One region of the Eubacterium sp. F2 genome, then DNA from elsewhere that is predicted to be linked to it. Evidence: riboswitches for the same ligand, from Rfam matches in the RefSeq annotation. Region 1 holds a riboswitch; each other region holds the start of a gene.
The links. A riboswitch is a leader RNA that binds a small molecule or an ion and turns the genes downstream of it on or off. The one in region 1 is predicted to bind lysine.

Region 1 (10,203 bases):
GCATCATCATCGGAATTGCTGCCGTTATTGGAATTACAACTGTTGGAAATGGTCTGGAAAATTCTGTGATGAGCAGCATGAGTTCCATCGGAGCAAAAAACGTATCTTTTATGGTTCGCGCAAGGCACAGCGGCGGCTCCGGCTCCATGGATGTCAGCTCCATACTTGGAAAATCCGGAACGACCATGAAGAAAAAAGACCTGGTCACGGATCAGATGCTCTTTGGGCTGAAAGAAAAATACGGGTCACAGATCAGTAAAATCGGAATCTCTGAGTCCGCTGGAAGCGGCAGGGCTGTGCGTATGTCTGATTCCGGAAAGTACGCCTACGTCTCTCTGACCGGCGTCAATCACGGTTACACTTCCGTGGAAGGCCTGAAAATCCAGAAGGGGCGGACGATTGCTGCATCAGACTCCGGGTATTCTGCGGTCGTATCCAGCAAACTGGTGAAGAATCTGTATCATGGAAAGACAAAGGCCGCACTCGGGAAGAAGATACAGGTATCGATTAACCATAAAACATATACGTTTACAATCGTTGGCGTCTATAAGTATGAAGAATCACAGATGCAGATGTCCGGATCCCAGGAAGGCGGCGGGTCTGATCAGGATCTGACTACGCAGATGTTCATTCCGATGAGTACTGCAAAACAAATTTCCGGCGCGGACAGCGGCTATTCCAGCTTTACCGTGAAAACCAGGACTTCCGCCGACAGCGAAAAGTTCGCAAAGAATGCAGAGAATTTCCTGAATCAGCAGTACTATAAAGGAAACAGCGATTTTCATGTCGCTTCCTTCAGCATGGACGCTATGCTGGATGCCATGAAGGATATGATGGCGAAAATCGAGCTTGCCCTTGCACTGATCGCGGGAATTTCCCTTCTGGTCGGCGGAATCGGCGTCATGAATATCATGCTGGTTTCCGTCACCGAGAGGACGCGGGAAATCGGAATCCGCAAGGCCATCGGCGCGACAAACGGGGAAATCCGCATGCAGTTCGCCGTGGAAAGCATTATTATCTGTCTGATCGGCGGATTTTTTGGAATTATTCTCGGTGCATTGCTGGGAAATGTTGCCAGTGCGGTGCTCGGCGTGAAGGCGGTCACCAGCATGAGCAGTATTCTCATCGCCGTTGGCGTCTCCTTTGCGATCGGCATTTTCTTCGGTCTCTACCCGGCGAGCCGGGCGGCAAAACTCAATCCGATCGACGCGCTGCGTTTTGAGTAGTGCGGCCGCTTATTTCAGTTTGACTCCTTGCCGGATGATCTTCTGTATCGAAATGGAAAAGTAGTGACTGATTACACCCGGCATCCTCAAAAAGCTGGAGAATTCAAAAGACCTCATAAACAAAAGGTTATGCCCGAAGATGCGCCGATAATTGATCGCCTGATCAGAAATACCTACAAAGTCTTGTTTACCCGAGGCCAGAAAGGGTTATATCTTTACGTGATGGATTCGGAGCTGAAAAAGCATGTTCTGGATAAAATCAAAGAACTTCAACGGTTTAACAAATGTAAGCCGGAAAAGTCAGATAAACAGAATCGTAAATAATTGAATAAAAGTAGGAGAAAATATGAGTAATGCAATCCGACCATGCACAATGGAACACCTCGTACGTTATGGGGAAATCTATGCTGCGGCCTTTTCCGGTGAGCCGTGGAATGATCCGTGGAAGCCGGAAAGGGCACAGATTCACGTAAAGGAAATCCTGGAATCCGGTAATTCCTACGGACTGGAATATGTTCTGGATGGAAATGTCGTCGGTCTGCTCCTTGGTACTTCCATGCTGTTTCATTTTGGCCGGACCTTTGAAATCAACGACTTGGCAGTAGATCCGGGATATCAGGGGCACGGCATCGCATCGCAGCTGCTGGACCGCTGCCTGGCAGATATGAAAGAGCGAGGAATTGCAGCGGTGCACCTGATCACCGCCAGTGAGGGAAAACTGCCTGTGTACTATGAAAAGCACGGCTTTAAAAAAGAAAAAAGGCTGACTCTGATGGGGATGGATTTGTAGATGAGTAAAGAATATACATTCAAAGCCGTCCTTCATGAAAATGAAGAGGGAGGCGGCGCGTACGTAATTTTTCCCTGGAACATCCGTGAGGAATTCGGGAAAGGCCGCATCAAGGTTCATGCGGAGTTCGACGGGATTCCTTATGACGGCAGCATCGTGAACATGGGCGTGAAAGACGAGAACGGCGATATCTGCTATGTAATCGGAGTGCTGAAATCAATCCGGAAAAAGCTGGAGAAAGTGGACGGAGATATGATTGATGTGAGGATTAGGGAGAGGTGGTAGTCCGGCATCGAAGTGAAACCATGGTTCTGCGGATTATTAAATAATCAAGATTAAAACGAACCAGAAAATTACAAAGTTAAATACAAATGTAAGAAGCAGCTGGTATCGGCTCACAGTCTGGCCGATGTGATTCCGGATTTGAGTTGCAGGACAGCGGGGGAATGTATACAATGACCAGCAGTAAAATCTTCACCATGAAATTTGCTAAGGCTTACTGCCTTCTGGATCATTCAGTTGAAACAATAGCGAAGGAGAATAAGCATGAACAAGCAGGAAATTTATGACCTTCTGGATGAACGCGGGCTCTGGCATGAAATCACGGAGCACGGCGCGGTCTGGAACATGGAGGATCTGGAGGCGGTTGAGCTGCCGTATCCGGAGGCGGACGCGAAGAATCTGTTTGTCCGCGACGATAAGAAGAGAAATTATTACCTGATTACGATTCTGGGCAGCAAGAGTGTGCCGCTGAAGGAATTCCAGCAGCGTTATGGGATCAGGCGCCTGTCTTTTGCGTCGGAGAAGGATCTGCAGGCAATTCTGGGGCTGTATCCGGGCGCTGTGACGCCGCTTGGGCTGTTAAATGACCAGAAGCACCGCGCGGAGCTGTACCTGGATCCGGATTTTCTGGAAGGCCGCGGCATCATCGGTGTGCATCCGAACGATAACACCGCCACAGTGTGGATGAAAATCCGGGATTTGATTGCACTTCTTGAAGAAGCCGGCGTTTCCGTACACGTTATGGATGCTCTGTAAATCAGAAGCTGGCCATGGCCTTGTCAGATTTGAGTTAGACAAAACAGACACGCAAGGATGAAAACGAACAGAGAACAGAAAGGAATGACATCAGAAGTGAACATGACAGATGAAGAATTGGAAAATGCAGAATCATTCTGGAGCCGGAAAGATGCATCAGAAAAGCATATGGGAAGAGATGAGCTGTTTACAGAAATTGGCGGGTTTCTGACATCGCACAAAGTCTGTGCGCTTGCCTGCGGAGGAAAAAATTTTATCCGCTGTACACCGCTGGAGTATCTCTGGTATGATAACAAGATTTGGATTTTTACAGAAGGCGGTCTGAAATTCAGGGCTATGAGTGAAAATTCCAAATCTTCTGCAGCTGTATTTGATCCGGTTTGTGATTTTGGTCATCTGAAGAGTGTGCAGATACAGGGATCGGTGGAAATTCTGGGCCTGCCGGCACCGGAATTTGAGGAGATAGCCGGTGTGAAAAAGATCCCTCTGGAGGCGCTGAAGAAGCTGCCGGAGCCGATGTGGCTGTTGAAAATCACGCCGGATGAGATGACTTTTCTTAATTCATCCTTTAAAGAGCAGGGATACGGGGTCCGGCAGACCTGGAAAGCAGAGTAAGACCGCGGCAGGGCAGGGTTGCTGCCTTGACAAGAACTATTTTGCCGTAGGAAGCCGGTAAACCGAAGAGAAGAGTGTGATTTACTATAGTATATTATAGTAAATACATGCCATGCGGTCGCGGAAATGGTTGGAAAACAGGGGTATGCGGGATTAAGGGAATTCTGAAAAAAGCTGAGAAATAGGGAAGTTTAGAAAGAGAAAGGATCGCAATTATGAAACAATTTATCGTCGACGCGTTCACGGATCATGTGTTTGGCGGAAATCAGGCGGCGGTCTGTGTGATGGATCGCTGGCCGGATGACGCGCTTATGCAGAAAATAACCATTGAGAACAAGTTCTCGGAGACGGCCTTTGCGGTAAAGGAAGGAGAGGCCTATCATCTCCGTTGGTTCACGCCGGGCGGAGAGATTGATTTCTGCGGTCATGCCACGCTGGGCACATCCTATGTGCTGTTTCGATTTTATGAACCGGATGCTCAAGTAATACGATTTATTACTCAAGTTGGCGAGCTCACGGTAGAGCGTGATGGCAGCCGAATCGTCATGGATTTTCCTGCCTACAGCTGTAAACCGGCTGAAGTGACGGAGCAGATGGCTGACGCAATTGGCGCAGAGCCGCTGGAAGCCTATATGGACAGAGACCTCCTGCTCGTCCTGAAGGATGCAGAAACCGTTCGGAAAATGCAGCCTGATATGGAAAAACTGAGGCAGCTGGACGGGCTTTTGACGGTGGTTACGGCTCCGTCCGATGATCCGGCATACGACAGCGTGAGCCGCGTGTTCGGCCCGAAACTTGAGGTTGATGAGGATCCGGTCACGGGAAGCTCTCACTGCATGATCACGCCTTACTGGTGTGACCGTCTTGGAAAGGACAGCCTGACCTGTTTTCAGGCGTCAGAGCGGTCTGGTATTTTGTATACACAAAGAGCCGACGACAGAATCAAGGTCGCAGGCGAGGCCGTGCTCTACAGCGAAGGCGAAATTCTCCGCGATGATGAGACGGCAGAGCAGCGTGTAGATCGCTAAAAAATGACTGGACCGAGGAAAATCACAGACTTGTATTCTGTATACACTAATTTCAGCTGCCGTTTGGCTGCTCAGCAATTTGTCTGTCAATGGGGCAACAGGTTCGATGTTCTGTGCTGCAGATCAGAGTCTTGACGAAGCAGAGAAAGGGAATCCCCTTGACTGGAGTTTTTGTCGTGAGAGAAGCTGACAGGGAATCGCCTGTCGGGATAAAATAGAAACGAAGAGGAGAAAGTAAACGTTATGATTAAACCAATTATGAAGGACGCCATGTTCCTGAGGCTGAAATCGGAGCCCGCGGGCAGGGCGGATTTGCAGATTGCGTACGATCTTGAGGACACGCTGCATGCGCACCGCGATGAATGCGTGGGGATGGCGGCGAACATGATCGGAAGCCGGAAGCGGATGATTATCGTATCGCTGGGGCTGATGGATCTGGTGATGCTGAATCCGGAGATTACAGCGAAAAGCGGGCCTTATGAGACGGAAGAGGGCTGTCTTTCCCTTCCTGGCACGCGGAAAACCATGCGTTACGAGAAAATTACGGTGCGTTTTCAGGACACGGAGATGAAGTGGCAGACACGCGAATTCTCGGGGATGCCGGCGGAAATCATTCAGCACGAGTGCGACCATCTGGAAGGAGTTTTGATATGAAGATCGGAGCAATTGGCTACGGCCTGATGGGAAGCGCGATCCTGAAGGGCCTTGTAAGAAGCAGCGTCGTGAAGGCAGAAGACGTTCTGGTGTCAGGACATTCAGACAAAACGAGACGGCGCATAGAAAATGACGGATTTTCAGCGGCAGGGGATAATGCTGAAGCTGCGGCATGTGATGTCCTTTTAATTGCCGTTCCTCCGAAAATGCACGCGCCGGTCTGCCGGGAAACCGCCGCTGTTGTTACGGAAAATCATACCTTGATCTGGACGATCGCGGCAGGGATTTCCCTGGCGGAGTCAGAAGAACTGCTTGGAAATGGCACAGAAATTGTACGAACTATGCCGAATATCTGTGCAACAGTCGGTTCTTCTGTGACAGGCGTAACGTTCAACGAGAACGTGACAGAGCCACATAAAAAGCTGCTTTTGGAGCTGATCGAAGGTTTCGGCTCAGCAGTGGAAATCCGGGAAGAAATGATGGACCGCATCGTTCCGGTTACCGGAAGTTCACCGGCGATGATCTTTATGCTGATCGACGCCATGTCGAACGCGGCGGCCATGCAGGGCTTCAACTGGGACGATTCCGTCCGCCTCAGCGCGGAAACCGTAAAGGGTTGTGCGGAAATGGTTCTCCAGTCCGGAAAACACCCGGCTCAGCTGCAGAATCAGGTCTGCACCCCGGGCGGCCTGACCCTTGAGATGGTGAAAAAGCTAGAGGAAGACGGATTCCGGAATGCAGTCATGGACGGCATGCTGGCGGTGGGGAAGTAAAGAAAGCCGGGAATATGAAGTGGGTACGGATACAATGGATGAGATCGGTATCCATTTGCATGGTATTTTGTTCAGCTGAAAGATATTTGTGCTGCGCGCACAAATAAATAAAGAAAATATGTTCGTAAATTCAAATAATCGATTGACATAATGCCATCTGGGTGATTTAATAGAAGTGCACAAAATAGAAAAACAATAAGATAGAGGTTGCGAAGCGCATCAGTACACGGGGAGAAAGGCTCAGGGAAGCCGGCCTGTGGAAAGGGCAATTCGCCGAAGGAACTGGCCGCCCGATACCAGTATCCTGGGACGTCATAGAAGATATGACGGACTGTCGCTGCAGAGATGCAGACGGAGCGCTGTCTGAAGATATAGAAACACAATAATTATGACTTTTGCTTTAAATTTGAAGCAGATGTAAAAATCGATGTTGTATGATGATGCCATGGGAAGCGTTTTGCGGACCATGGTTTTTTTCTTTATTCGATGAAAGGGAGAGGAGAACATGCTGAATGAACGACTGACAAGAATGAGAGACCGGCTCTGGAATTCCAGACCCTGCATTACTTCTGAACGTCTTGTTCTGGAGACGGAGGCATAAAAAAAGTTTGCCGGCGATGCCATTCCGATTTTCCGTGCGGAGGTGGTCCGCTACATCATGGAGCATATGACGACACTGATCAACCGGGATGAGCTGATTGTCGGAACGCCGACCAATAAGTACCGCGGCGCGAATCTGCATCCGGAATTCCAGTCCAGCCAGTGGTATGCGAGTGATATCGACGATTTCACGACGAGAAGCAAGGATCCCTATGATATTTCGCCGGAAGACAGAGAGACGATCCTGAAGACACTTCCGTACTGGAAGGGGAAGTCCATGGAAGACATGTCTAAGCACGCTCTTCCGCCGCACACGGAGAAGTGTATCGAAGATGATATTATCACCGTCGGCCTGCGGAACGGCGTCTCCGGTGAGACGACCTGCGACCATGAGAAACTCCTCACCGTCGGCCTGAAGGGCTACATGGAAGAGTGCCGGACAAATATAGAACGGACGGTTCGCTGCGGCCAGGAGGCTGAACAGAAAATCAACTTCTGGCAGGCCTGCATCATTCAGTGCGAAGGACTGATTACCTATGCACACAGAATGGCGGAGGAGGCAGAACGCCAGGCAGAAGCCTGTGATGATCCGAAGAGAAAGCGTGAGCTTCTGACGATTGCAGAGAACTGCAGAGTCGTTCCGGAAAATCCACCACAGACCTTCCAGCAGGCTCTACAGATGGTCTGGTTTGCCCATGTGGCCTTCCATATCGAAGTCTGCACAACCGCCAGCGGTTTTGGAAGATTTGACCAGTATATGTGGCCATTTTACAAGAAGGATGTCCTCGACGAGAAAAACATCACAGAAGAAGAAGCGCTGGAGATGCTGGAATGCCTGTATCTGAAGGCCTGCGAAGTTTATGAAGTCAGAGATAAATGGTATGCGACGTCTTTTGCAGGATATCCGATGTGGGAAATTCTGGTTGTCGGAGGCCAGACCCCAGATGGAAAAGATGCGACGAACGAACTTTCCTATGTCTGCCTGCAGGCTGCTGATGAACTGAGAACCACGCAGCCGGTTATGGCAGTCCGCGTCTGGAAGCATACGCCGGAAAAACTGATCCGCATGGGCTGCCGGATGATTCAGGAAGGCCAGGCAAATCCGGGATTCTTCAATGATGAAGCCGCGATGAAGATGTCTCTTGGAAAGGGCTGTTCCATGGAAGAAGCCAGAGACTGGACGATTGTCGGCTGCATTCAGCCGGGCCCGGGAGGCGGAGCGACAGACGGTTCTCCGGATGCCGGATACGTCAATATGGGAAAGATGATCGAATTCGTCCTTCACAATGGCGTCGATCCGAAGACGGGAAAACTCATGGGTCTTCAGACAGGCGATCCGCGCAAGTTCAGGACAATCGAAGATTTTAAAAATGCCCTGAAGATGCAGATCCTTCACCACTATAAGCTGGTCACAGAAGGCTACAACATCATGCAGAGCATGCACATGACCCGGTTCCCGGTAATTTTCGCCAGCATGGTGACAAAAGGCTGCGTAGAAAGCGGAAAATCGGTGCAGCAGGGCGGCGCGAAATACTCTACTGCGGGTCTCTTCGTCACAGGCGCTGCGAACCTCGCGGATTCTATCGCAGCTGTTGATCAGTGTGTCTTCAAAGACCACGATATTACCATGGATCAGCTGATCGACGCGCTGGATCACAACTTTGAAGGAAATGAGAGGATGCGCCAGCTGCTCCTGAACAAGCCTCCAAAATTCGGTAATGACAATGCATATGTAGACGGTATTTACCGTGAAATGATGCATTTCATCGCGGACAATGTCCAGCAGTGGCCGGATGCAAGGGGAGGAAGATATTCCTTCAACGTTCACTCCCAGACCGTTAACGTCTCCCACGGTGCGGTAACCGGAGCGACTCCGGACGGACGTCTTGCCGGAGAGCCTTTCTGCGATAACGCATCCCCGATGATGGGAAGAGACCTTCACGGCCCGACTGCCACGGTAAAATCCGTCGCATCGATGGGGCAGGAAGATTTCCATGATGGCGCCTTGTTCAATCTGCGTTTTGACCCTAAGGGCGTGGAAGGAGAAAAAGGACTGAACAGCATCGAAGGTGTAATTAAAACGTACTTTGAGAACGGAGGCGAACATATCCAGATCAATGTCGTAGACAATGCCACCTTAAGGGCCGCGCAGAAGACACCGGAACGCTATAAGGGCCTGATGGTACGTGTAGCAGGCTACATGGCATATTTTACAGAACTGGATAAGAGCGCCCAGGATACGATCATTTATCGTACCGCGCATTACAGCCAGCCGGATTAAGAATAACGGAACATGCAGGAGGAAATGGTGAAGGCACTCGTAGGAGCAATTCAAAAGTTTTCAACAGAAGATGGGCCGGGAATCCGGACAACGATTTTCCTGAAGGGCTGCCCGCTGAACTGCAGATGGTGTCACAATCCGGAACTGATTTCTCCGGAGCAGGAGCTGATTCAGATGCCGAACAGCTGCATTCACTGCGGCTACTGCATCAAGGTCTGTCCGCAGCATGCGGTTCATGTGAATGAAGATAGAAATATAGCGATTGACCGCGCCGCCTGTGACCGCTGCATGATCTGTGCGGAGAACTGTTACGCAGAGGCGCTGAAACCGGTTGCCAGGGAGATGAGTGCAGAGGAAGCTTATGCTGAGGCAGCGAAAGATAAGGGCTTCTATCAGCACACAGAAGGCGGAATCACACTGAGCGGCGGTGAAATGCTGACTCATCCGGAGTTTGTCCGTGAAATCGTTTCACTGGCTGAGAAGGATGGGATCGGTGTATGTCTGGATACATCCGGTTACGGAGATGGAGAGTTCCTGATGGAAATGGCGTCCCGTCCCAACGTCACGGATATTTTGTTTGATATCAAGGCGATGGATGATGAGAAGCATCAGAAGCTGACCGGAAGAAGCAATGCGCGGATTCAGGAAAATCTTTCTCACCTTGCGGCTGCAGCTTTTGTCCGAAAGAAGATTCAGATCCGGATGCCCCTGATAGCGGGAATGAATGATTCCGATGAGGATATTCAGGCGGCGGCAAAACGTATCCGCGAACTGGGATTAGCAAGGGTAACCCTGCTTCCCTACCATGACCTGGGCATTTCGAAGAAAGGTCACATCGGAGGCGTGCAGGAACGGTTCGAAGCTCCGTCTGATGAACGGCTCTCGCGGATCCGGAAAATGATGGAAGATGCCGGGGCAGAGACAGAAATATTAGGAAGATTGTAGGCAGGCTGAACGGCTGCTGACAAATAAAAGAAAAAATGCAATAGGAGATTAGAGATGAGTGGAAAGGGAAATGAAGGCGAAAACAATTCTCTTCACAGGGGATTGAAGAGCAGGCATCTGCAGATGATTGCCATCGGCGGATCGATTGGAACGGGACTCTTCCTGGCAATGGGCGGAACGATCCGGGAAGCCGGGCCGGGAGGAGCCATGACGGCCTACGCGATCATGGGCGTTGTTGTGTACTTTATGATGA
Region 2 (10,203 bases), 810 kb from region 1:
CGTCGGAGGCGGCCTGGCCACCCTCCCTTTCCTTTACGATATGTCCGCCCGCATGGGCTGGTTCTCCACCAATGACATTGCCGACATGGTCGCCGTGTCCGAGTCCACACCGGGGCCTCTCGGCGTCAACATGTCCTCCTATGTCGGTTTTACCGCCATGGGCGTTCTGGGCAGCGTCGTCACCACTTGCAGCCTGGTCCTGCCGTCTGTCATCTGCATCCTGATCATTGCGCGGGTTCTGGACAGATTTAAGAACGCCGCAGCAGTCCAGCAGATCTTCTACGGCATCCGGCCGGCCTCCGTTGCCCTGATCAGCGCCGCAGGCCTGCAGGTCGCAAAAATTTCCCTGCTGAACATCAAAGTTTTCCAGAAAACCGGCATCCTGATGAACCTGTTCAACTGGAAAATGATCATTCTTGCCGCCGTTGTCCTGATTGCTTATAAGAAGTTTAAATTCCATCCGATCGTGTATATCCTGGCCGCAGGCGCAGCAGGAGTCGTGATTGGAGGGTAATATCAGAGAACGCATTCCCTATAGCTGCCTGAAATAATCACCTTACTGTAAATACCCGACAGCTCGATTGATATCATCAATGCAATTAACTATAAATGAGATTTAAAACCTAAAACAGCGGGTCCGGGAATCCTCCACTCCCGGGCTCGCTGTAACTATTGAGAACGACGAAGAGCCTGACCCTTCACTTCTCATCATTTACTTTCATACTTGTCGTATTTGTTCAGTATCGCTGCTTTCATTTTTACTCCTTGTTATTTACTGTTCTCGCTAATATATGTTTTCATATCATTGATACAGTCAGCAAGTGTCAGCCTTGACAGCTGCCTTTCCATCTGTCCTTCCAGATCCTGAAACATACTCGAAAGCACCGGTTTAATATTATGGCCTACGATACACTGGTCATTCGGATTCTGATGAATATCAAAAAGGTGTATTTCGTCGGTTTCCATAACCGCCTTGTAAATATCGAGCATAGTAATTTCATCCGCTTCCTTGTTCAGCGTAAAGCCACTGACACCTCTGTGACTTTCTATGATTCCTGCTTTTCTCAATCTGGTCGTAAGTTTTCTGATGTAACTCGCATTTGTACCGACACTGTTTGCAATCTGTTCCGAGTTCATAGGTGTTTCTGCCTCTGAGATAAGAATCAGAGCATGAACCGCTGATGAAAATTTCGTATCCATTTAATCCTCCAGTTCATACGTTGCAATATATTCCGTGCTGTCCGGAACCGCAAGGCCCGTATCATTTTGTGTAATCCATCCCTTCAAGCCTGCTTCTTTGGCAGCAATTTCAAAATGGCAGATGGCAATTCCAAGATCCACTTTCTGAATGTCTCCTGTACTCTCTTTCGCATACCCTTTTGTTTTCTGTTCGTAAAAATGGACCTTGTTTTCTTCTGTAACGACTCTCCATGGCTGTTTATTAGTTGCAGATGGCGATATCCGCAGCATCTTCAGAGGAGTCAGCCAATGTCCCGCTTTTTCCTCTTTCAAAGGATGCTGGAAGTCACCGTTAAAGAAAAGTGTTTCAAAGGCTGCTCTGTCATCTGACTTCAGTCCTTTTCTCATAAGGACTTCTCTTACCGAACGCTTTTCTGCGGCATATCCGACAGGAGATACCGCCGGCATTACCTCATCTTCATTCAGCTCAATTGCTTTCTCAAAGGCTTTTCTGTCCATCGTCGCGGCCAGCCATACCGTTCCCAGTCCTAATGAAACTGCATACAAAATCACTTTCTCAAACGCATATCCATAAGCGAGTTCTGCATGAATTCCTTTTTTATACTTGCCGGCGATATAGGTATCCGCTCCAATAATAACAGGACTGCTGAGACCATATTTTTTTGCATCCAGTATCTGGAATTCAAGGGGTACCTGAAATGGATTTTCAACATCTCCGATATATTTCCTGATCTCATCAAGCACAGACTCCGGAACAGGATTTCCGTCGAATGTCCGCACGCTCACTCTGTTTTTAATTGTCTCTATAGATAATGTCATGATCTATCCGCCTTTCGTTATTAGTATCTGTATCTGATACAAGTATCATAAAGCAGGGACGATTCTGTGTCAAGCAATTTTTGGCAATACCTGCGCTTAGATCCAAGCTGCGTTTTGCTTGTCCAAAATTTATCCCATGTTACCAGCCACAGATCCAGCCAGAACATCTTCCCGTTCTGACAGACTGAGATCACAAAAATTGCATTTGTTAATAACCGTGAAAGATATAACTTTTATAACGCCTGCATATATGATGAATATCGGGAAGTGAGTGTGCAGACCCAAGAAAAACTGAATATCTGTATTCAGACATGCATTTGCACGCCCGGCCTTACCCAACACCTTGCCCAGCTTCAGATATTCTTCTATATATACATGCCAGGCACACATGGCACCCCAACATCCAGAGAAAAGAGGCCATAGCCTCAGGTTAATGCGTACAACCTGCTGCTACAGCCCCTTCTGATGCAATTCTCTATTTCCATATTCATACAGCCGCAGCCCTGCCTTTTCATGCGCAGCGCATCTTATCTGCCAAAATTCAGCGTGCATGCGCCGCCGGCAGCTGCCTCACGGCCGCCTGCCCGGTCAGTTCCCTGGCCCTTTCCTTTTGTCAGCACCACCAGGCCCATGTCATCCTCATCAAAATCCGCGACCTGATCTTCTTTCTGAAAATACTCTTCCATCCACTTCTTCACATCCTGTGAAACCGGCTCGTCGAAGGTGAACGACTGCCCGCCCCCTCAGGTATCATGCATGTGCATATAGAGATTGAACTTCTCCATCAGCGTCCGCTTTAAATACGCCACCTCCGAAAGAGGCAGCAGCACCTGTCTCTGCTTCATCTATTCCAAGCCTCCCGGCAAATTCCCTTCAGTAACTGAATTGATAATTTCTATAAGCATTTATTGCCAACATCGAAGGAATTCAAACGCTCCGGACAAAATATACACGTGCAAGTAAACACCGTTATGCCGAAATCCATGCCGGCGTCCTGCTGCAGGAAACTTTTCATCCAGTTAAAAACACGAATCTGCGCCTGAAAGCTCTGCGGCACTGTAAAAGGCAGAACAGATTCAGGGCATGAAAAAACTCTGAACCATAAACACAGTTCAGAGTTATTCGTTGGTATCGGATCAGGGGATCGAACCCTGGACTCAGCCGTGAGAGGGCTACGTCTTAACCACTTGACCAATCCGACATATCTTAAGTTTTACGCAATCTTCAAAAGAACTTTTCAATCAGGCGCTCTTGAAAACTGACGAATATTATAATACACGGAATCAGTGCCCCTGTCAACAGCTTCCTTGAAAATATTTTAAAAAAATTAATCTGGATTCTTTATGCATATAAGAGTACAATAAATTCATATCGCATATTGTGATATGAACACAAAATTTATCTATATGACTATGCTTTTATGAATTGGAAAAGGAGATTGACCAATGATGAAATACAGAAGCACTCGCGGTGAGCAGCAGGAACTGACTTCTGCAGACGCTGTCATCCGCGGTCTGGCATCTGACCGCGGCCTGTATGTGCCTGAGGAAATTCCCGCACTGCCTTTTGCGATAAAGGATATGCTGGACCAGCCATACACCGCTTTCGCTGAAAAAGTGATCGGCGCATTCTTCGATGACTATACGGAAGAAGAAATTCACTCCTGCGTCCAGAACGCATACACGAATACATTCGAAGCAGAAGAAATCGTGCCGGTAAAGCATGCCGGCGATGCATGGTTCCTGGAACTTTATCATGGACGCACAGCCGCATTTAAAGACATGGCCCTGTCCATCCTGCCTTATCTGCTGACCACAGCCGTAAAAAAGCAGCATGACGACCATAAAATCTGCATCCTGACCGCAACCTCCGGCGATACCGGAAAAGCCGCCATGGCGGGATTTGCTGACGTTCCTGGCACTGAAATCATCGTCTTTTACCCGAACAACGGTGTCAGCCAGGTTCAGGAACAGCAGATGCGCACGCAGGAAGGAAAGAACGTCCACGTCTTCTCCATCGAAGGCAACTTCGACGATGCCCAGACCGGCGTCAAGACCATTTTCCAGGATTCCGACTTCGCAAAAAAGCTTGATGCTCAGGGAATCCGCCTGTCTTCGGCAAACTCGATTAACATCGGCCGTCTGGTTCCGCAGATCGCCTACTACGTCTATGGCTACGCACAGCTCATAAAACAGGGCGCCATCGAAGACGGCGATTCGGTCAACATCACCGTTCCGACCGGAAACTTCGGAAACATCCTTGCCGCTTATTATGCGAAACGGATGGGGATTCCAGTTAAGAAGCTGATCTGCGCATCCAATCGGAACCGCGTTCTGACCGACTTCCTGACCACCGGCGTCTACGATGCCAACCGCGATTTCTACCAGACCAACTCCCCGTCCATGGACATTCTGGTATCCAGCAACCTGGAGCGCCTGCTCTACCACCTCAGCGGCGATGACAGCAGCGAAATCGCCTCACTGATGGAAAGCCTGGACAAGGACAGAAAGTACGAGATTCCTTCTGCCATGAAGGATAAGCTTTCTCTCTTCTCCGCAGGCTCTGCCGATATGAAGCAGACCGACGCTGCCATCGGAGAAATGTATAAGAAGAACCATTATCTGATGGACACGCATACCGCCGTTGCTTACTACGTATATGAGCAGTACCGCAGTAAAACCGGTGATCATACTCCGACACTCATCGCCTCCACTGCAAGCCCGTATAAATTCGCCGACAGTGTTGCCGCATCCATCGGCCTTCCAAAGGCTGAAAACAACTTCCGCTGCATCGATGAAGTCGCAGAAGAAACCGGCGTCCCGGTTCCGGCATCCTTTAAAGGCCTGGAATCCCGCCCGATCCTCCACGATCAGGTCATCAGGGTTAATGAGATGAAAGACGCCGTTGCAGACGCACTGAAATAGCGTCAGCCCGGACAAAATACAGCCAGCAGGAAGAAATCACCTGAGCTTCCGCCCAGAGCCTTAAACCGGCTCTGGGGCGCTCAGGTGCCTTTTTATTCTTACATATATATTTACAGCAGAACAACTGCCTTTCCATATCTCTGCCGGGATTCCAGCCATCTGTGCGCTTCCGGAAGCTCCTCAAAAGAAAAAATCCGGTCCACCCGCTTCATGTATGACATATGTTTTCATATCTTTCCTCTCCTTTTCAGTCAGCCCGAACTGTCCTGACACAGCTGATCATTCCACGCTCGAATATTGCCGTAAATTCTGACATCAGGATGCTTACATGATTTTACATTTCTTCTATTTTATGGAACGCACCCGCTTCAATGTATAAAAAAACCTGCCGAACCAGTATTCTCAACTGTTTCAACAGGTTTAAGATGGAGGCGACACCCAGATTCGAACTGGGGGATAGAGGTTTTGCAGACCTTTGCCTTACCACTTGGCCATGTCGCCGTTGGCTAGGGTAGCAGGATTCGAACCTGCGCATGATGGAATCAGAATCCATTGCCTTACCACTTGGCGATACCCCAACGATGTTATTAAATTTCAAAGGGTGGGTAGTGGGATTTGAACCCACGCATGCAGGAATCACAATCCTGTGTCTTAACCACTTGACGACACCCACCACATAGGTTAAATCATACCACACTCAACGATGAAATGCAACATAATTTAAAATTGGCGACCAAGACCGGGTTCGAACCGGTGACCTCCAGCGTGACAGGCTGGCATTCTAACCAACTGAACTACTTGGCCATATCCATGATTTCGTCTTTGCGGATTATCCGTAAAAGATTAAATTGGTGGGCGCTATAGGGCTCGAACCTATGACCTCCTGCTTGTAAGGCAGATGCTCTCCCAGCTGAGCTAAGCGCCCATATAAGTAGCGGCGAGTGGAGTCGAACCACCGACCTTCCGGGTATGAACCGGACGCTCTAGCCAACTAAGCTACACCGCCATATCGTTCCAATCGGTTTCCTTCGCTCTCAACGCTCTTGCCGACTGCATGAACTAATATACCAAAGGATCGGCACATTGTCAACAAGAAATTTACGAAAAACAGATTTTTATTTTTCATGCTCAAGATTCCTGCCGTTCATATCTCCGCCAAACCATTGAAAAATCAATGAGCAGAGCAAATTATAATCTTCGGAAGAAAGTTCATTATTCCTTTCGGTAAATTTGCTCTGCCTTGAAAATATTACTCCTTTAATACCTGATGTTTTTTATTTTGTTACAAATTAATCTGCCATCAGGTCATCCATGCCGTACAGACCGGCATCCTGCTTCAGGAGAAATCTCGCTGCGTCCAGTGCACCTTCCGCAAACAGGGCGCGGTCATGTGCAGAATGCTGGAGCTTGATTGTCTGGCTTCCTGTGTTAAAGAAAACCTCATGCTCTCCGACAACATTTCCCATACGGATAGAAGAAATGCCGATTTCGTTTTTTTCTCGCTTACAGTGTCCTGAACGGCCGCAATGATACTCTGCATCCGGACGGACCTCTTTCACCGCGTCAGCGAGCATCAGAGCCGTTCCGCTCGGTGCATCCAGCTTGCGGTTATGGTGCGCCTCGACAATCTCCACATCCGCATCAGGGAATACCTGTGCAGCAAGCTTTACGATCTTCGTAAGGAACGCTACTCCAACCGACATATTCGCAGAATAGAACACCGGAATCTGCTCTGCCGCTTTCCGGATCATTTCCTTTTCTTCGTCCGTCTGACCGGTTGTAGCAACGACTGCAGGAAGCTTATGCGCTGTGCAGTAGTCCATCAGTTCTTTTGTACCTGCATGGTGAGAAAAATCGATGACCAGGTCTGCTTCACCGGTATAGTCCTCCAGGTGCTGCAGGGTTCCGTCATTTCCGCTCGGGCTGACTCTGGCAGCGACTTCCATATCCGGAGCATCTTCTACCAGTCCTTCAACAATCTTTCCCATATGTCCGGCTGCGCCGGTAACAATTACCTTAGTCATTAACCTCAACCCCCTGTGCTCTCATGGCAGCCAGAAGACGCTGACGGTTCTGCTCTTCCATCGGATACATCGGAGCACGGACAATATTCTTGCATCTTCCCATGGCTGCTACTGCTGCCTTAACCGGAATTGGGTTGACCTCACAGAACAGTGCACGAATCAGATCACGGAAACGAATCTGCAGCTCTGCAGCGCCCGCAACATCACCGGCAAACCAGCGGTCCGTAATTTCAACAGTTTCTTTAGGAAGAACGTTGGACAGCACGGAGATGCATCCCTTTCCTCCAAGGGACAGAATCGGAACGATCTGATCGTCGTTTCCGGAGTACAGTGTGAGCTTGTCACCAACCATAGAAACGGTATCCAGAATCTCAGACAGATTTCCGTTTGCTTCCTTGATTCCAGCGATATTCTCATGCTCAGCGAGCTTAGCATAAGTTTCCGGCTTAACATCAACACCCGTTCTGGAAGGAACGTTGTAAATAATAATCGGCTTTGTAGATACGTCTGCGAATTCATTGTACATGCGCACCAGGCCATTCTGTGTTGCCTTGTTATAATATGGTGTAACTACGAGGCATGCATCAACTCCAGCCTGGCAGGCAAATCTTGTCAGCTGCAGTCCATAGTTCGTGTCATTGCTTCCTGTTCCTGCAATAATTGGAACACGATGGTCAGCGCGCTCTACTGCAAACTCAATGCACTTTTTATGTTCAGCGTCGGAAAGTGTAGGACCTTCACCAGACGTTGCTGCAATTACCAGAGCATTGATTCCCTGTTCAATCTGCCAGTCAATCAATTTTCCGTAACTGTCAAAATCTACACTTCCATCCTCGTTGAACGGTGTAACCAATGCAGTTGCAATTCCTCTGAAAACTTCGTTTGCCATTTTAGAACCTCCTGATTCTTAACAGATAATAGTAAAGAATGCATTGAGATGAACAAAAAAGCAGCTGATACGGAATCAGCTGCTTGATAACTATCATTCCCGAATTACTGCAGTCAGCATACACGAAGAAAATGCATTCGCACAATTTAACAGCCAGACCTCCCATCTCTGTTCGTCATTGGATCAAAGCTGTTTTTCAGTGCAGGGCATACACATCGTAAATCTCTGCCAAAACTAACAATTCAGGTGTTCTTATCAAGGATAGCGCTCCGCATATATTCTTTATGCGACAGTCAGACAGATCTTATTCTGTCCGCCCGGATATATCACCCCTGCAGCAGTGATACCCTCGGCGTCTGCTCCTTTCCGGCCCCCTGCTCTGCATAGCATGTTCAAAAGCCGTACTATTAGCCCGACGCATCCTCTATCTCAATTTGTGATTCAATAATAACTTTTTTGTTCTCATATGTCAACATGCAATGATTATTTTTTATTTTTTGTTGCCAAAATACAACTTTATTTCCCAACAGCAAGAGAAAAATTATCCACCGCAGCCGCGGCAGACCGTGCAGTATTCTCCCGGTTCCGGCGGCCATTGCTTTGCCATCGTCACTGCTGAAAAATATACACCCATCTTGCGTCACGGTCGCTGTGTTTTTTCAGGGATTTTCGAAGCTGCTGGTTCCACTCCGAATCCGTTTTCCACCGTGATGAATCTTCAAGCGTGTACATAGTTTCAGCAGAAATAAACCGGTAGTCCGGCTTATGTTCACGTTGAGGCATTCCGGCTCCTGTCAGAACAAGAAAGATCAGAATACAAAAAATGAGGCAGAGCGTCTTGACTTCCCGTTCTGCCTCTCTTCCCATATATTTCCCTGTAATGTATTCCGACCGCGTATTTTTAATGCACGGTAGACGGTGTCGCATCAGCTACCAGCTTCATAAATTTATTCAGAACAGTCGTAATTCCTTCCTGTACCTGGTTTCCGAAAAACACTGCAATACCTACCATAGCAAGAGTAACAAGTACTGCAACAATAATCACACCGTATTCCTGTAAAAATGTATTCATGTTATATGATCTCCTTTTCTCCACAAAAAAGTGCTGTCATGCCGGCAGTTTTCACCATACATAAGCAGCGGTTTATATTATAGTTGTACACGTAATTTTCAGTTATATCGTCTATCGCCGATATTAAGATCCAGACAAAATTAATTTTACTGTATTAACGTTTTCGAATCCTGTATTTGACACAGGATCTGCTCGTATTTTGACCATACTTTCCTCCCTGCTACAGCTTCAGCCATAAGACAGCAACGATCAGATAATATTTCTTTTATATAGCTCCCGCCTTCTTAGGCACTGATAAAACAGGCAATAAATCACACATGTATACTTCCTTGTATTACGCCTTTCCTGGACAGCTGAAAAATCGGCATATCCGCATAATAGGTCAGACGCACCAGGGCAGACTCATGGCTTCCTTCCGGTATCACTTCCAGATGACTGTCTTTTCCCAGAACGGAAATACGCTTCTGGCATTCTGCAGCTGCCTGCGGGCTGCACCTTGCTGCCTGAAGTTTTGTCATACATTCAGCATGGACATTCTCTGCAGCAGATACCTGCATCTGAAAAGACAGGAAACAAACCGCCGTTGCCGTCATAATTGCAATCCCGATAATCATCAGCATCGTAGGAATAACGGATTTCATTATCGTCCTCCTTTCATCACAGGCGTTCTGCACTCGATATGAAAATAGGACCCGTGCTCTGAAACAGACTGTTTCATCATGCGGGCTCCCATGCTCTGAAAACCTGTCATTCTGACCATCAGCATCATAAGAACAACCGCAATGACTGCCGCAGCCAGAAACATTCCATACTCCTGGGTAAACCTTTTCACCTGCTAGACCATCCTTTCCATCACAGAAACGGCAAATCCCGCCATTCCACTGGCAATCAGCCACTGCCAGATGGCAAATATACCTATACCGGCCACAGCCTCTACAATCCACGTACCATATTTTTCCATTAACCCTGTCATTTCATTCCTCCCTGTAATCTGCATCAATCTAAATCACATGCAGACAAAAATATGCAAAACCATATACGACCGGCATTGTAAACACCACAGCGATCAGAAGTTCACCGCAGTCAGCCATAAATTCACTCATTAAAATGCCCCCTTTGACAAGCCCATAAATCCTGCCAGAATCAGCAGCAGATTAATGATCAGGTAAAACGACATCATCAGCATCGGCAGTATACTGATCAGGGTAATCCCGGAAAGATAATCTGCATTTCTCAGACGTTCTGCCTGTTCCAGCTGCTTCTGGTTTCTCCTGA
Region 3 (10,203 bases), 190 kb from region 1:
AGAAAACGCCAACGAGCGCAACCTGATCACCGGAACAAGATACATGAACGTACAGGGAATGGAGCCATTCGAGTCGGAAGTCGCAGACTACATCAAGCGCTCCGGAAATCACGTCCTGTACCGGGTAACGCCGATCTTCAAAGGTCACGAACTCGTGGCCCGCGGCGTCCACATGGAAGCAGAATCCGTTGAAGACCACGGCCGCGGCGTAAAATTCAACATTTACTGCTATAACGTCCAGCCGGGTGTAAAAATCAACTACGCAACCGGCGGCAGCACCGCCACGAACGGTGAAAGCGGCACTCACGGCGGAAGCACGCCGACCTACAGCAATGGAAGCTCGAGTCAGTCTTCTTCACACCACGACAATGCGCGTCATACATATGTCGTCAACGTCAACACCAGGGTCTTCCACCTGCCGTCCTGCAGCTCGGCAAAACGGACCCTGGAAAAGAACAAGCGCACCATGAGGGTGAAACGCTCATTTCTGATTGAACACGGCTACCGTCCGTGCAAAAACTGCAATCCATAAAAAGGCGTTTTCCCTTGATGAAAAGGGCGGAATCCTGAAGGAATATTTCCACAGGATTCCGCCCTTTTACTTTTGTCACTGATTGATGAGAAAGTGAATTTACTTTTCAAGAGGAAGTCTGACGCCCATTTCCTTCAGGCTGTCTTCCATTGCCTGATTGAATCCGTCGATGTCTTCCTGCCAGTATTCTTTAATGGCCTGACGGGCAGCGTAGATAGTCTGTACCGGCGGGGTGAAATGCATCTCACCTTTATCTCGGATAAAGCTGTACTGCATGTACAGGTTGGTGTAGTAGGAATGGGTCGAGAAAATCACCATGAAGGCCGGATTTCCCGACTGAAAAAAAACAGAGTCGGGAAATGGCTCCTTTTGGGCGGGTTTCCCGACTCCAAACACGTAAAAGAGACGGGTGGCTATGCACTCGTCTCTTGGTCATCGGTATCTTGGATATATACGACGTTCCGCTTGCTGATCGAGCTTCGCCTTTGGCTCGCTCTCTCAGGCGGCGAAAGCATAAGGCCTTCTCATCATTCGCGGTTCGCTTGCGCTCCCGCTCATGAGAACAAGCGCCATTACGACGTGCGGCTCGCCAGTCGCAAGGCTAGTTCTCCCTATAGCGTATCTGCGTCTACGGCTCCGATGGCTGCGGTTCTCATGTCGTCGTTCGGGTTGATCTTGCGGATGAAGAGCAGGGCCAGGATGACCATGAGGATGCCGCATGGGAGGGAAATCCAGGCGCTTCTGGTGAATCCGGCAATGACGTAGGTAATACAGGATATTGCTGCTACGGTCATCGCGTATGGAAGCTGTGTGGATACGTGGTTCATGTGGTAGCACTGTGCTCCCGCGGAGGACATGATCGTTGTATCAGAAATCGGTGAGCAGTGATCTCCGCAAACCGCGCCGGCCATGCAGGCGGAAATCGCAATGATCATCAGTTTATAATCGGAAGACCCGAAGATTCCGGTGACGATTGGAATCAGGATTCCGAATGTTCCCCAGGATGTACCAGTAGCAAACGCCAGGATGCAGCCGATAATGAATACAACTGCCGGCAGCAGGGACATGTAGCTGGATGCATATGTCTGTACGAAGTGCTTTACGAATACGGTAGATCCGAGGCTGTCCGTCATGGCCTTCAGGGACCATGCAAAGGTCAGAATCAGGATCGGGGCTACCATGGCTTTGAATCCTTCCGGAACGCAGTCCATGAATTCTTCAAAGCTCATGATTCTGCGTGCCATGTAGAAGATCAGAGTGAAGACCAGTGCGAAGAAGGAGCCGTATGCCAGTCCGACAGATGCGTCACTTCCTGCAAATGCCTTAGCCAGTGATGTTCCCGAGAAGAATCCTCCGGTATAGATCATACCGAGTACGCAGCAGATAATCAGCACGATGATCGGAATCACCATATCCGCAACCGTTCCTCTGCTGTTTGGAATTTCAGATTCTTCCGGATAAGGGCGCTCCTGTGTTGTATACAGGTCGTTATTGTGGATCGCATTTCTTTCATGCGCAACCATCGGGCCAAACTCTGTCTGTGTCATTACAATAGAAAACATGAACACGATGGTCAGCAGCGCATAGAAGTTATATGGAATACACTGAATAAATACAGTAAAGCCATTATGCCCTTTTACCATACCGGAAACCGCTGCAGCCCAGGAAGAAATCGGGGCGATCACACAGACCGGCGCAGCCGTTGCATCGATCAGATAGGCGAGCTTGGCTCTGGAAATATGGTGGTGGTCTGTGATTGGACGCATAACAGATCCTACTGTCAAGCAGTTAAAATAATCGTCGATGAAAATCAGAATGCCGAGGACAATCGTCGCAATGGATGCTCCCCTTCTCGATTTGATATGCTTCGACGCCCACTTTCCGAACGCTGCAGACCCTCCTGCCTTGTTCATCAGTGCAACCAGCACACCCAGAATGACCAGGAAAATCAGGATTCCAACGTCGTAGTGGTCAGACAGGGATGCGATCAGTCCGTCCTTATAGACGTGGTTCATGGTTCCCGCAAAACTAAATCCGGAATACAGAAGACCTCCGGCGATAATTCCGACAAACAGGGAACTGTATACTTCCTTTGTTACAAGAGCAAGGCCGATGGCGATAATCGGCGGAACCAGAGACCATGCCGAGTTTCTGGCACTGGCCTTGGTCGTTACCATCGCCGCAATAATCAGGAACACGATTACCACGCCGAAGGCGATCAGACTGGCCATGCCTCGTCTGCTCTTCTTTTCTTGTTGATTACTCATGAGCAATCTCCTCTCTCTTCAGTTAGAAACTTTGATAAAATGATAATGACATAAAAATAAACAGCTGATGCGAAATCAGCTGCCTGAACAATTCCTGCACGGAACGTGCTCCGTCATACTCAGTCTCCCCCTTCCGGGAAGGGCTGCACATACGACAAAAAACAACACGCCAGGGTAATAATCCAGGATAGCGCTCCGCATTCTTCACGCGCCTTTAATAAATCCGCGCTCTGCGACAGTCGCACAGATGTTATTCTGTACGCCCAGCTGAAATCTCCCGTACATGAAAGATTCAACCTCGGCACCCCTACCTTTCCGTTTCCCGGATATGTACATCCATAAGGAAAACCTACTCATTAGCGGGTGCGCCTCTATCTCTTCTGTTTATTATGGTAATTAGTGTCTCATAGATTTATCAATCTGTCAACCGCATCTGACAATTTCTGCACAGTTTTTTGTGCAAAATAACAAAATCCCCGTCCGCGGCTGTATGTCCGCGAGCGGGGAAATGATTCGCCTGCCTGTTTTCCTATAACGAATAGAATGCCCTGACCGCCCTGCTGCATGCGATCGAAAGCATCGGTTAATTACCGGTTTTTACCGGAATGTCGGCACTGGCGGGGTCAGCCGCTCCGGCATGGAATATCCATTCTCCTCATCCAGACGGGAATGGAAAATACAGCAGTTTCCCAGCGGAACCTTCCAGAGGCCGCGGTCTTTCGTCAGTGCCGTGAGAATCCCGTGAAGTGCCATGCCGTGCGTGACCACCAGTACAGATTTCTCTTCCGGGTGCTCTCCTGAAGAAAACGGAGATTCGATTCCCTCAGTTTTCACACCGTCCGCAGAAATTTTCCCTGCAGACCTGCGCAAAGCATCAAGGAAGACACTGACCCGGGCAATCAGGTGATCCGCACTTTCTACGCCGTCAATCGGCTTCCCCTTCCACGGATCATTGATATAATCCATTTCCTCATCCGACAGGTCCTCCCACTTTCTACCTTCTACCGGACCAAAATCGATCTCGATGATCTGCTTTTCCGTGATGATCTGTTTTTCCGGAAATCCGCTGACCAGAGCCGCGGTCTCCCTGGCGCGGTCCAGCGGACTGGCATAGACTCTGCAGAATCGGATGCCCCTCTTTCTGCACCATTCTGACGCCTCTTCCGCCTGTTTTCTTCCCGCTTCATTCAGCGCGATGTCTCTCTGTCCCTGAAGCAGATGCTGACGGTTGTAGGGCGTCTCTCCGTGCCGCATAAAATATACATTGATACAAGTGCCCATCATCAGCCTCTAACGCATCTGCGCATAAATCATGCGCTGGAATTCTGAAGCTGCACGCTTCGGGCTCTTAATCTGCACCTTTCCGCCGAATTTAAATACCCAGGCATAGAAGGAAGGGCCGAGCTGCGCGGCTGCTGTCACCTGGAAACGATTACGGCTGATGGTATGCGTGTTAACATTTTCACCGAACTTTGCGATAATATCGTTCATAACGGAATTCTCACAGAGCAGCTGTACAGAAACTGTGTCCTCATTAAACGGATCGAAAATCCTGTTTCTGTAATCCATCAGATCCATGCCCTCCGGCAGCGGAGCTCCGTCTTCATCCAGAACCTCAACGTTCTCCAGTCTTTCCGCTCTGAATTCTGCAATTCCCTGCAGCTTCTCCAGCCAGGCGATCAGATGACATCCCGACTCATCACACCAGAAGGCGTACGGCGTTGCCTTATAGACTTCACCGTCATGGCGCAGAACCCTCTGCTTGTCCGGCGTATATTCCAGATAGCGGAACAGAATCTTCTTTCCCCTGTCGATGGCATCGCTGACTGCCGCATACTCATCCAGTTCCAGCGATTCATCGCGGTGCGCGTGACGCAGAACCGAAGCATGACCCATCAGCGCATCATGCTGATAACAGCTTCCCATCTTCGCGATTTTCTCCGTCAGTTTTTCGGCTTCCTTATCCGTCAGAAGCGGAGATGACAGGATTACATCTTTCAGCAGCTTCATTTCATCGTAGGACAAAGCGTGCTCTTCAAGGTAGTAACGATTTGGCGAGCTTTTCATAAACACAATCTTATAGCCAATATCCATCAGCAGATTCATATCGGTTTTGATGGTTTTTCTCTCCGCTGTCATTCCCAGAGAATTGATATACTCCAGAATTTCATTCGTCGTTACTGGATGATCCTTATCCGTCTTCTCATAAAGCAGCCTCAGAATATACAGGAGTCTCGCCTTCTTGATATTTGTCTTTTCAAGCATCGTGACATTCCTTTCCTTTAGTTATTAATTGTACATTATATATTTCAACTATAAATGAATTCTCTTTGATACATTTCCTATTATACCATCCAGGCGTGACTAATGCATCCTTAATTGTGAAAATTTACAGAAATAAATCTCAATTATTTAATTACACTCGTGAAGATACTGCAGACTGCAGAGTTTTGCGGTTATAAGGCAGAAGCGGATAACAAAACTGCCGTCAATCTCTTGTTAAGTTATTGTTTTGTCACGAAAACACGCAAATTTTCACCGGCCGCAAGAATGGTACATCTGCCGTCAAAACTGCTGCGGCTGCATTGCGCAAATAGTGACAGTGCACTGTTTTCAGCATTGTATACTGTATTCTGTACATAAAATATGGCAAAAAGTAAAAAATTATCGTGTCTTTTCTGTTTTCAAGTACAAAAATATGTTGTAAAATAAATATGTAATTTATCCAATCACTTTTACATTTGGTTAGGAGGACCATTATGACAGTTCTAAAAGCGATTGCCCACAAATATAATGATACGAGTCTGATCATCCGCATCATTATCGGGCTGGTTATCGGAGCTGTGCTTGGTGTCGCCTTCAAGCATCTGGCAGCCATCTCCATTCTCGGAGATCTGTTCGTCGGAGCACTGAAAGCCATCGCGCCGGTTCTGGTATTCGTCATCGTTATTGCAGCACTATGTCAGGGGTCCAGCAAGCTGGACCGCCGTTTCGGCACAGTCATCGTTCTGTACCTGATTGGTACATCGATGGGCGGCGTTGTCGCAGTTATCGGAAGTTTTATGTTTCCGCAGACGATTAAATTCGCCAAGGCTTATCACGCAGACAGCGTCGTTCAGGGGTTTGGACAGATTGTCCACAATCTGCTGATGAATATCGTCGATAACCCGGTCAATGCGCTGATCAATGCCAATTACCTGGGCATTCTGGCATGGGCCGTGATTTTCGGCCTTGCTCTGAAGCGTTTTGCCGCACCGAATTCACAGCGTTTCATGAAAGACCTTTCCGACGCGGTTCAGCAGGGTGTACGCTGGGTCATCAACTTCGCACCGTTCGGAATCATGGGTATCGTTTACACCAACGTATCCACAAACGGACTTTCCATTTTCACAACCTACGGAAAGCTGCTTCTGCTCCTGGTCGGATGCATGCTGACTGCAGCACTGCTGGTCAACCCGCTGATCGAGTTCATCGTACTGAGAAGAAACCCGTATCCTCTGCTCTGGAGATGCATCAAGGGTTCTGCGATTACCGCATTCTTCACCAGAAGTTCCGCGGCGAACATCCCGGTAAACATGGGACTCTGCAAGCGCCTCGGTCTGGATGAGGACATGTACTCCGTATCCATCCCGCTGGGATCCACCATCAACATGAACGGAGCATCCGTAACCATTTCCGTCATGACCATGGCCTGCGCACATACACTGGGCATCAACGTTGACCTTCCATCTGCGATCGTCCTTTGTATTCTGTCCGCATTCGCTGCATGCGGTGCATCCGGAGTTGCCGGAGGTTCTCTGCTGCTGATCCCGATGGCCTGCTCACTGTTCGGCATTTCCAACGAAATCGCCATGCAGGTTGTTGCTGTCGGCTTCATTGTCGGCGTTGTTCAGGACGCTCTGGAAACTGCGCTGAACTCTTCCGGAGACGTTCTCTGGACGGCAACTGCAGAGTATCTTTCCTGGAAGAGAAAGGGAAAGAGCCTGCCGACCTTCCTTGGCGGAACGACTGTTGTAGAAGAGAGCAATACGCATAAGCATCATTACACAACAGAAAATACAGAGAAATAAAGATTCAGTCTGCTGAATCCTGATTGAACCCGTGGAGTCATCCGGCTTCACGGGTTTTTCTTTCTGAATCAGACAAAAGAAAACCGCCAGGAGAAAGAGGCTGTGTGACCGTCTCGGGAACGAATTCCTTTTCCTGCAGGACACAAAAAGGTCCGGACAGCTTCATTCTGCCCGGACCTTTTCTGGTCTCTTTTTCATGGAATGGAATACTTAACACAGTTCCGTCTGTATCCGTTAAATTCTCTGCCTCTGCTATTTCTCCTGCTTTCCTGTGAGAATGGCCAGAATCTTGTATGCCGTAAAGGTCAGTGCCGTATAGGCTGCATACGGAAGACAGGAAGAAAGGATCTGACTGACCGCCTGTCCCATGATGCTGGAAACGCTTACGCCATAGTTGGATGCATAGCTCTTGATGTACATAATATTGTAAATCAGGGAGTAGACAAACATAGCGGCGAAAATAAGCGACAGGACCAGAAGACAGATCTGCAGCCATCTGCCTGAGCCCTTGCTGCCGGCCTTTTTATTCTTGCCTGTCTTTTTTGTCTCTGCCTTCGCTTCCTCTGCGGACACGATATTTTCTTCTGTTGTGTTCTGATTGTTCAGGTTTTCTGTTTCCATGGGTCCCCCATTCCAATAAAAATAAATAACGAATAAATCTATTACTGAAAATACGGAGCGATCTTTTCTCTGATTGTGGTCAGAATGGTATTCAGATCTTCCTCCGCGCACTCCCAGTCGGTCATCAGCAGGCCTGCCACGCTTCTGTACAGCTGGTCACGGTAATGTTCAACGGCCTGATCCAGTGTCTTATGTTCTTTCAGAAGCGGTGAAACATCATATTTCCCGTAGTCAAGGGTAAGCGTGAACCGCTTACGCGGACTGCCTTCTTTTTTTCCACCCGGAAAATCCATGACATCAACGGTCAGCTCCTGATTAAAGTCCCGGCTGATTACAAGCTTGACAAACTTCTTCATCGTTCAGCACCTTCTTTCTATTTTTTTATTGTAACACAGATATTCCGCTGCCGTCCATCTGACCGTTTACTTTGATGGTGTCAAGAGCTAGTGGGAGTTTTTGTTGACAGATCTCCAAGTTGTTTTGTGAGCTGTACGCAGCCTGTGCCTGGAACGCCTCCCGGCTCCCTTCGCGCATGCTCACGCTTCCGACTCCGCCGGCCTTCTCCGGGCTGCGTACCTTCGGACCCGTCCTCGGTACGCCCTGTGTGTCCTGTCACCGTTTCCGTGCATTTCATGCCCGGAACGGTTCCATTCCACACAGCTGTTTCCTTCCCCGGATTCAGGCCGTCGATCGTCTGGCAGCGAGGCGCTCAGAAGTCCAGGCATCAGGCTGCATTACAGTCTCACGTTCAATCAGCTTAGCAGTTCTCTTACTGCTCCACAGCTCTTGATCAGCATCTGAGTTCCGGAAGCTCCGTCCATGACAATAGGCTCTCCGTCAAAAATACTCCAGTCATGCAGTTCTTTTTCCGCATGCTGGATGACACGGTCCGCATATTCAGCGTACTTCTCCCGGAGAATATTCTCAGGCTCTTTTTTCTGCAGATCACTCGCCTTCAGTTCACCGCCATTGATCAGATACACTCTGATGTCACTCAGTCTTCCGAGCCCTTCATCGCTCCATCCCTGCGGCTCACGACTGAACCGTTTCGACAGAATATGACTAACCAGTCCTTCTGTACAGCTTCCCGGCATATCCTTCTTGAAACGATTCACGATTGGCTTCCAGTTCCCATTCAGATAGACACCGAATCCGTTGACTTTTTCTGTCAGCTCCTTGTCTTCCTTCGCGTCATCCAGCAGTTCCTGTATGCACCGGTCAGCTCTGCTTTGATCATTTCCCTTCACAGCATCCATGATCACTTTCTTCACTCTTCTCTTTGGAAACCTGACTGCCAGTGACCGAAGGGCCTTCTGGAAATGAAAACCATCCATAACGTGAACTACATGACAAAAATCGTCCAGACCATTCCGGATCCAGTTCCCGCCGTCTCCATGCAGCACGATTTTCTCCAGCACATCCATGTCATATTTCTTCTCGATAAATCCCTCTACCGTCTTCCACAGACGTCTGGTATTGAACTCTTCATCGACGAAGCTTACCGGCTCTACCGTCGCATTCCGATGGGTGCCGATCATCCGGATTCCTTCTGTCACTGTCACCAGTGGCACGATTCTGCTCCGTTTTCCGGGCTTCTTTCCTGCTTTCTGCATGTGCACGTGATCCTCGTCAGCAAAAACATGGAGCACACTGACCTTTCGCTTCACCTCTGGTACTGCGGTCTCTGGAACATTCACCTTCATGATACAGTTCCTTACCGTTTGTCTGCTCAGTTCACCTCCCGTCACGATCTCAGAACTCTTCGCATAGGATACACAGGCTGCATTTTCAGCCAGCTTCTTTCCTACGACCCGGTCAACACGTTCATACTTTGGCAGTCCAAGAATCTCATCCAGAAGAAACCGGTGCTTCCCGCTGTTCTTGTCATAGTAATAGCTCCGTTCGATCCCGATCGTCCCAAATTCTGTATAAATTGTCCGTTTCCTGCCTCTGGCTTTGATCGTGAGTCCGAGTTGTTTCCGGCCAGCTTTGTCATTCCTCAATTCCTGATCAAATCCCTCTGCTGCCGCACGAATGAACCTGGCGGTTGTTTCCCTGCAGTACTTCATGAGTTTTGCGCTGGTTTCCTCCCAATTCATTCCTTCGTGAGGTTTTAGTGTTTCCAGAATATTTTCCAGGAATTCAGCTGCAATTTCATGTATAATAGATGGCATAGGGATCTCCTTTCGAGTGCATAGATGTAATTTCTTCACTTTTATCTTAGCACTTGGAGATCCCTTTTCCAGTTTCTAACCTCCCACTAATACTTTACACCCTCGTTTACTTTTCAGACTTCCTTCACACATTCTCCCGAAAAGTGCGCTTCAGTATGCTAATTCTGTGCGTCTTCCAGGTATTCTGTCAGGCCGGCCAGCGTTTTCGTGTCGCTGAAGCGGGCGGAAGAAGAGGAGGATCCCATGACGACGCTGACATACATCTGACCGTCTACCGTGTAGGCGCCGCAGAAGGAATATCCGCCCAGGGTTGTCGTTCCCGTCTTCAGTCCCTGGAAGGTTCCCGTTCCGAGAAGCGCATCTGTGCTGTACAGGGTATACTTTCTGCCTTTTCCGGAATAAATGACCTTGCTCTTCTTCTTTGCAATACTGCGCAGAGCATTCATATCTGATGCGGTCATGATGTAGCTTCCGATCAGAGCCTGGTCTCTGGCTGTAGAGTAATTTCCGGTCGTGTCCAGGCCGTGTGCGTTCTTATA

Region 2: it holds a riboswitch for lysine, as region 1 does, so the genes downstream of both, dapA (4-hydroxy-tetrahydrodipicolinate synthase) here and ACI77B_RS09525 (glycyl radical protein) in region 1, are expected to answer to the same signal.
Region 3: it holds a riboswitch for lysine, as region 1 does, so the genes downstream of both, ACI77B_RS10415 (Na+/H+ antiporter NhaC family protein) here and ACI77B_RS09525 (glycyl radical protein) in region 1, are expected to answer to the same signal.

Annotation. Positions count from the first base shown of each region.
Region 1 covers NZ_CP176393.1:2,185,174-2,195,376, reverse strand. Annotated here, with positions in the region: gene ACI77B_RS09570 (ABC transporter permease) at 1-1,226, shown strand, start outside; gene ACI77B_RS09565 (DNA/RNA helicase domain-containing protein) at 1,254-1,550, shown strand; gene ACI77B_RS09560 (GNAT family N-acetyltransferase) at 1,573-2,016, shown strand; gene ACI77B_RS09555 (DUF1905 domain-containing protein) at 2,017-2,301, shown strand; gene ACI77B_RS09550 (prolyl-tRNA synthetase associated domain-containing protein) at 2,563-3,054, shown strand; gene ACI77B_RS09545 (pyridoxamine 5'-phosphate oxidase family protein) at 3,139-3,669, shown strand; gene ACI77B_RS09540 (PhzF family phenazine biosynthesis protein) at 3,885-4,697, shown strand; gene ACI77B_RS09535 (peptide deformylase) at 4,941-5,351, shown strand; gene proC (pyrroline-5-carboxylate reductase) at 5,348-6,124, shown strand; lysine riboswitch at 6,318-6,494, shown strand; gene ACI77B_RS09525 (glycyl radical protein) at 6,747-9,005, shown strand; gene ACI77B_RS09520 (glycyl-radical enzyme activating protein) at 9,030-9,950, shown strand; gene ACI77B_RS09515 (amino acid permease) at 10,005-10,203, shown strand, end outside.
Region 2 covers NZ_CP176393.1:1,379,612-1,389,814, reverse strand. Annotated here, with positions in the region: gene ACI77B_RS05840 (chromate transporter) at 1-514, shown strand, start outside; gene ACI77B_RS05835 (Rrf2 family transcriptional regulator) at 769-1,200, opposite strand; gene ACI77B_RS05830 (nitroreductase family protein) at 1,201-2,019, opposite strand; gene ACI77B_RS05825 (hypothetical protein) at 2,547-2,705, opposite strand; tRNA gene ACI77B_RS05820 (tRNA-Glu) at 3,146-3,220, opposite strand; gene thrC (threonine synthase) at 3,468-4,943, shown strand; gene ACI77B_RS05810 (zinc-binding dehydrogenase) at 5,054-5,164, opposite strand; tRNA gene ACI77B_RS05805 (tRNA-Cys) at 5,370-5,444, opposite strand; tRNA gene ACI77B_RS05800 (tRNA-Gln) at 5,447-5,521, opposite strand; tRNA gene ACI77B_RS05795 (tRNA-His) at 5,544-5,616, opposite strand; tRNA gene ACI77B_RS05790 (tRNA-Asp) at 5,671-5,747, opposite strand; tRNA gene ACI77B_RS05785 (tRNA-Val) at 5,793-5,868, opposite strand; tRNA gene ACI77B_RS05780 (tRNA-Met) at 5,876-5,949, opposite strand; gene dapB (4-hydroxy-tetrahydrodipicolinate reductase) at 6,233-6,967, opposite strand; gene dapA (4-hydroxy-tetrahydrodipicolinate synthase) at 6,960-7,856, opposite strand; lysine riboswitch at 8,111-8,291, opposite strand; gene ACI77B_RS05765 (hypothetical protein) at 8,758-8,928, opposite strand; gene ACI77B_RS05760 (hypothetical protein) at 9,240-9,569, opposite strand; gene ACI77B_RS05755 (hypothetical protein) at 9,569-9,760, opposite strand; gene ACI77B_RS05750 (hypothetical protein) at 9,764-9,901, opposite strand; gene ACI77B_RS05745 (hypothetical protein) at 10,031-10,203, opposite strand, start outside.
Region 3 covers NZ_CP176393.1:2,371,257-2,381,459, forward strand. Annotated here, with positions in the region: gene ACI77B_RS10405 (DNA/RNA non-specific endonuclease) at 1-532, shown strand, start outside; gene ACI77B_RS10410 (hypothetical protein) at 632-850, opposite strand; gene ACI77B_RS10415 (Na+/H+ antiporter NhaC family protein) at 1,144-2,799, opposite strand; lysine riboswitch at 2,980-3,181, opposite strand; gene ACI77B_RS10420 (histidine phosphatase family protein) at 3,397-4,083, opposite strand; gene ACI77B_RS10425 (helix-turn-helix transcriptional regulator) at 4,090-5,064, opposite strand; gene sstT (serine/threonine transporter SstT) at 5,559-6,869, shown strand; gene ACI77B_RS10435 (hypothetical protein) at 7,122-7,490, opposite strand; gene ACI77B_RS10440 (hypothetical protein) at 7,532-7,846, opposite strand; gene ACI77B_RS10445 (ISLre2 family transposase) at 8,243-9,664, opposite strand; gene ACI77B_RS10450 (D-alanyl-D-alanine carboxypeptidase family protein) at 9,823-10,203, opposite strand, start outside.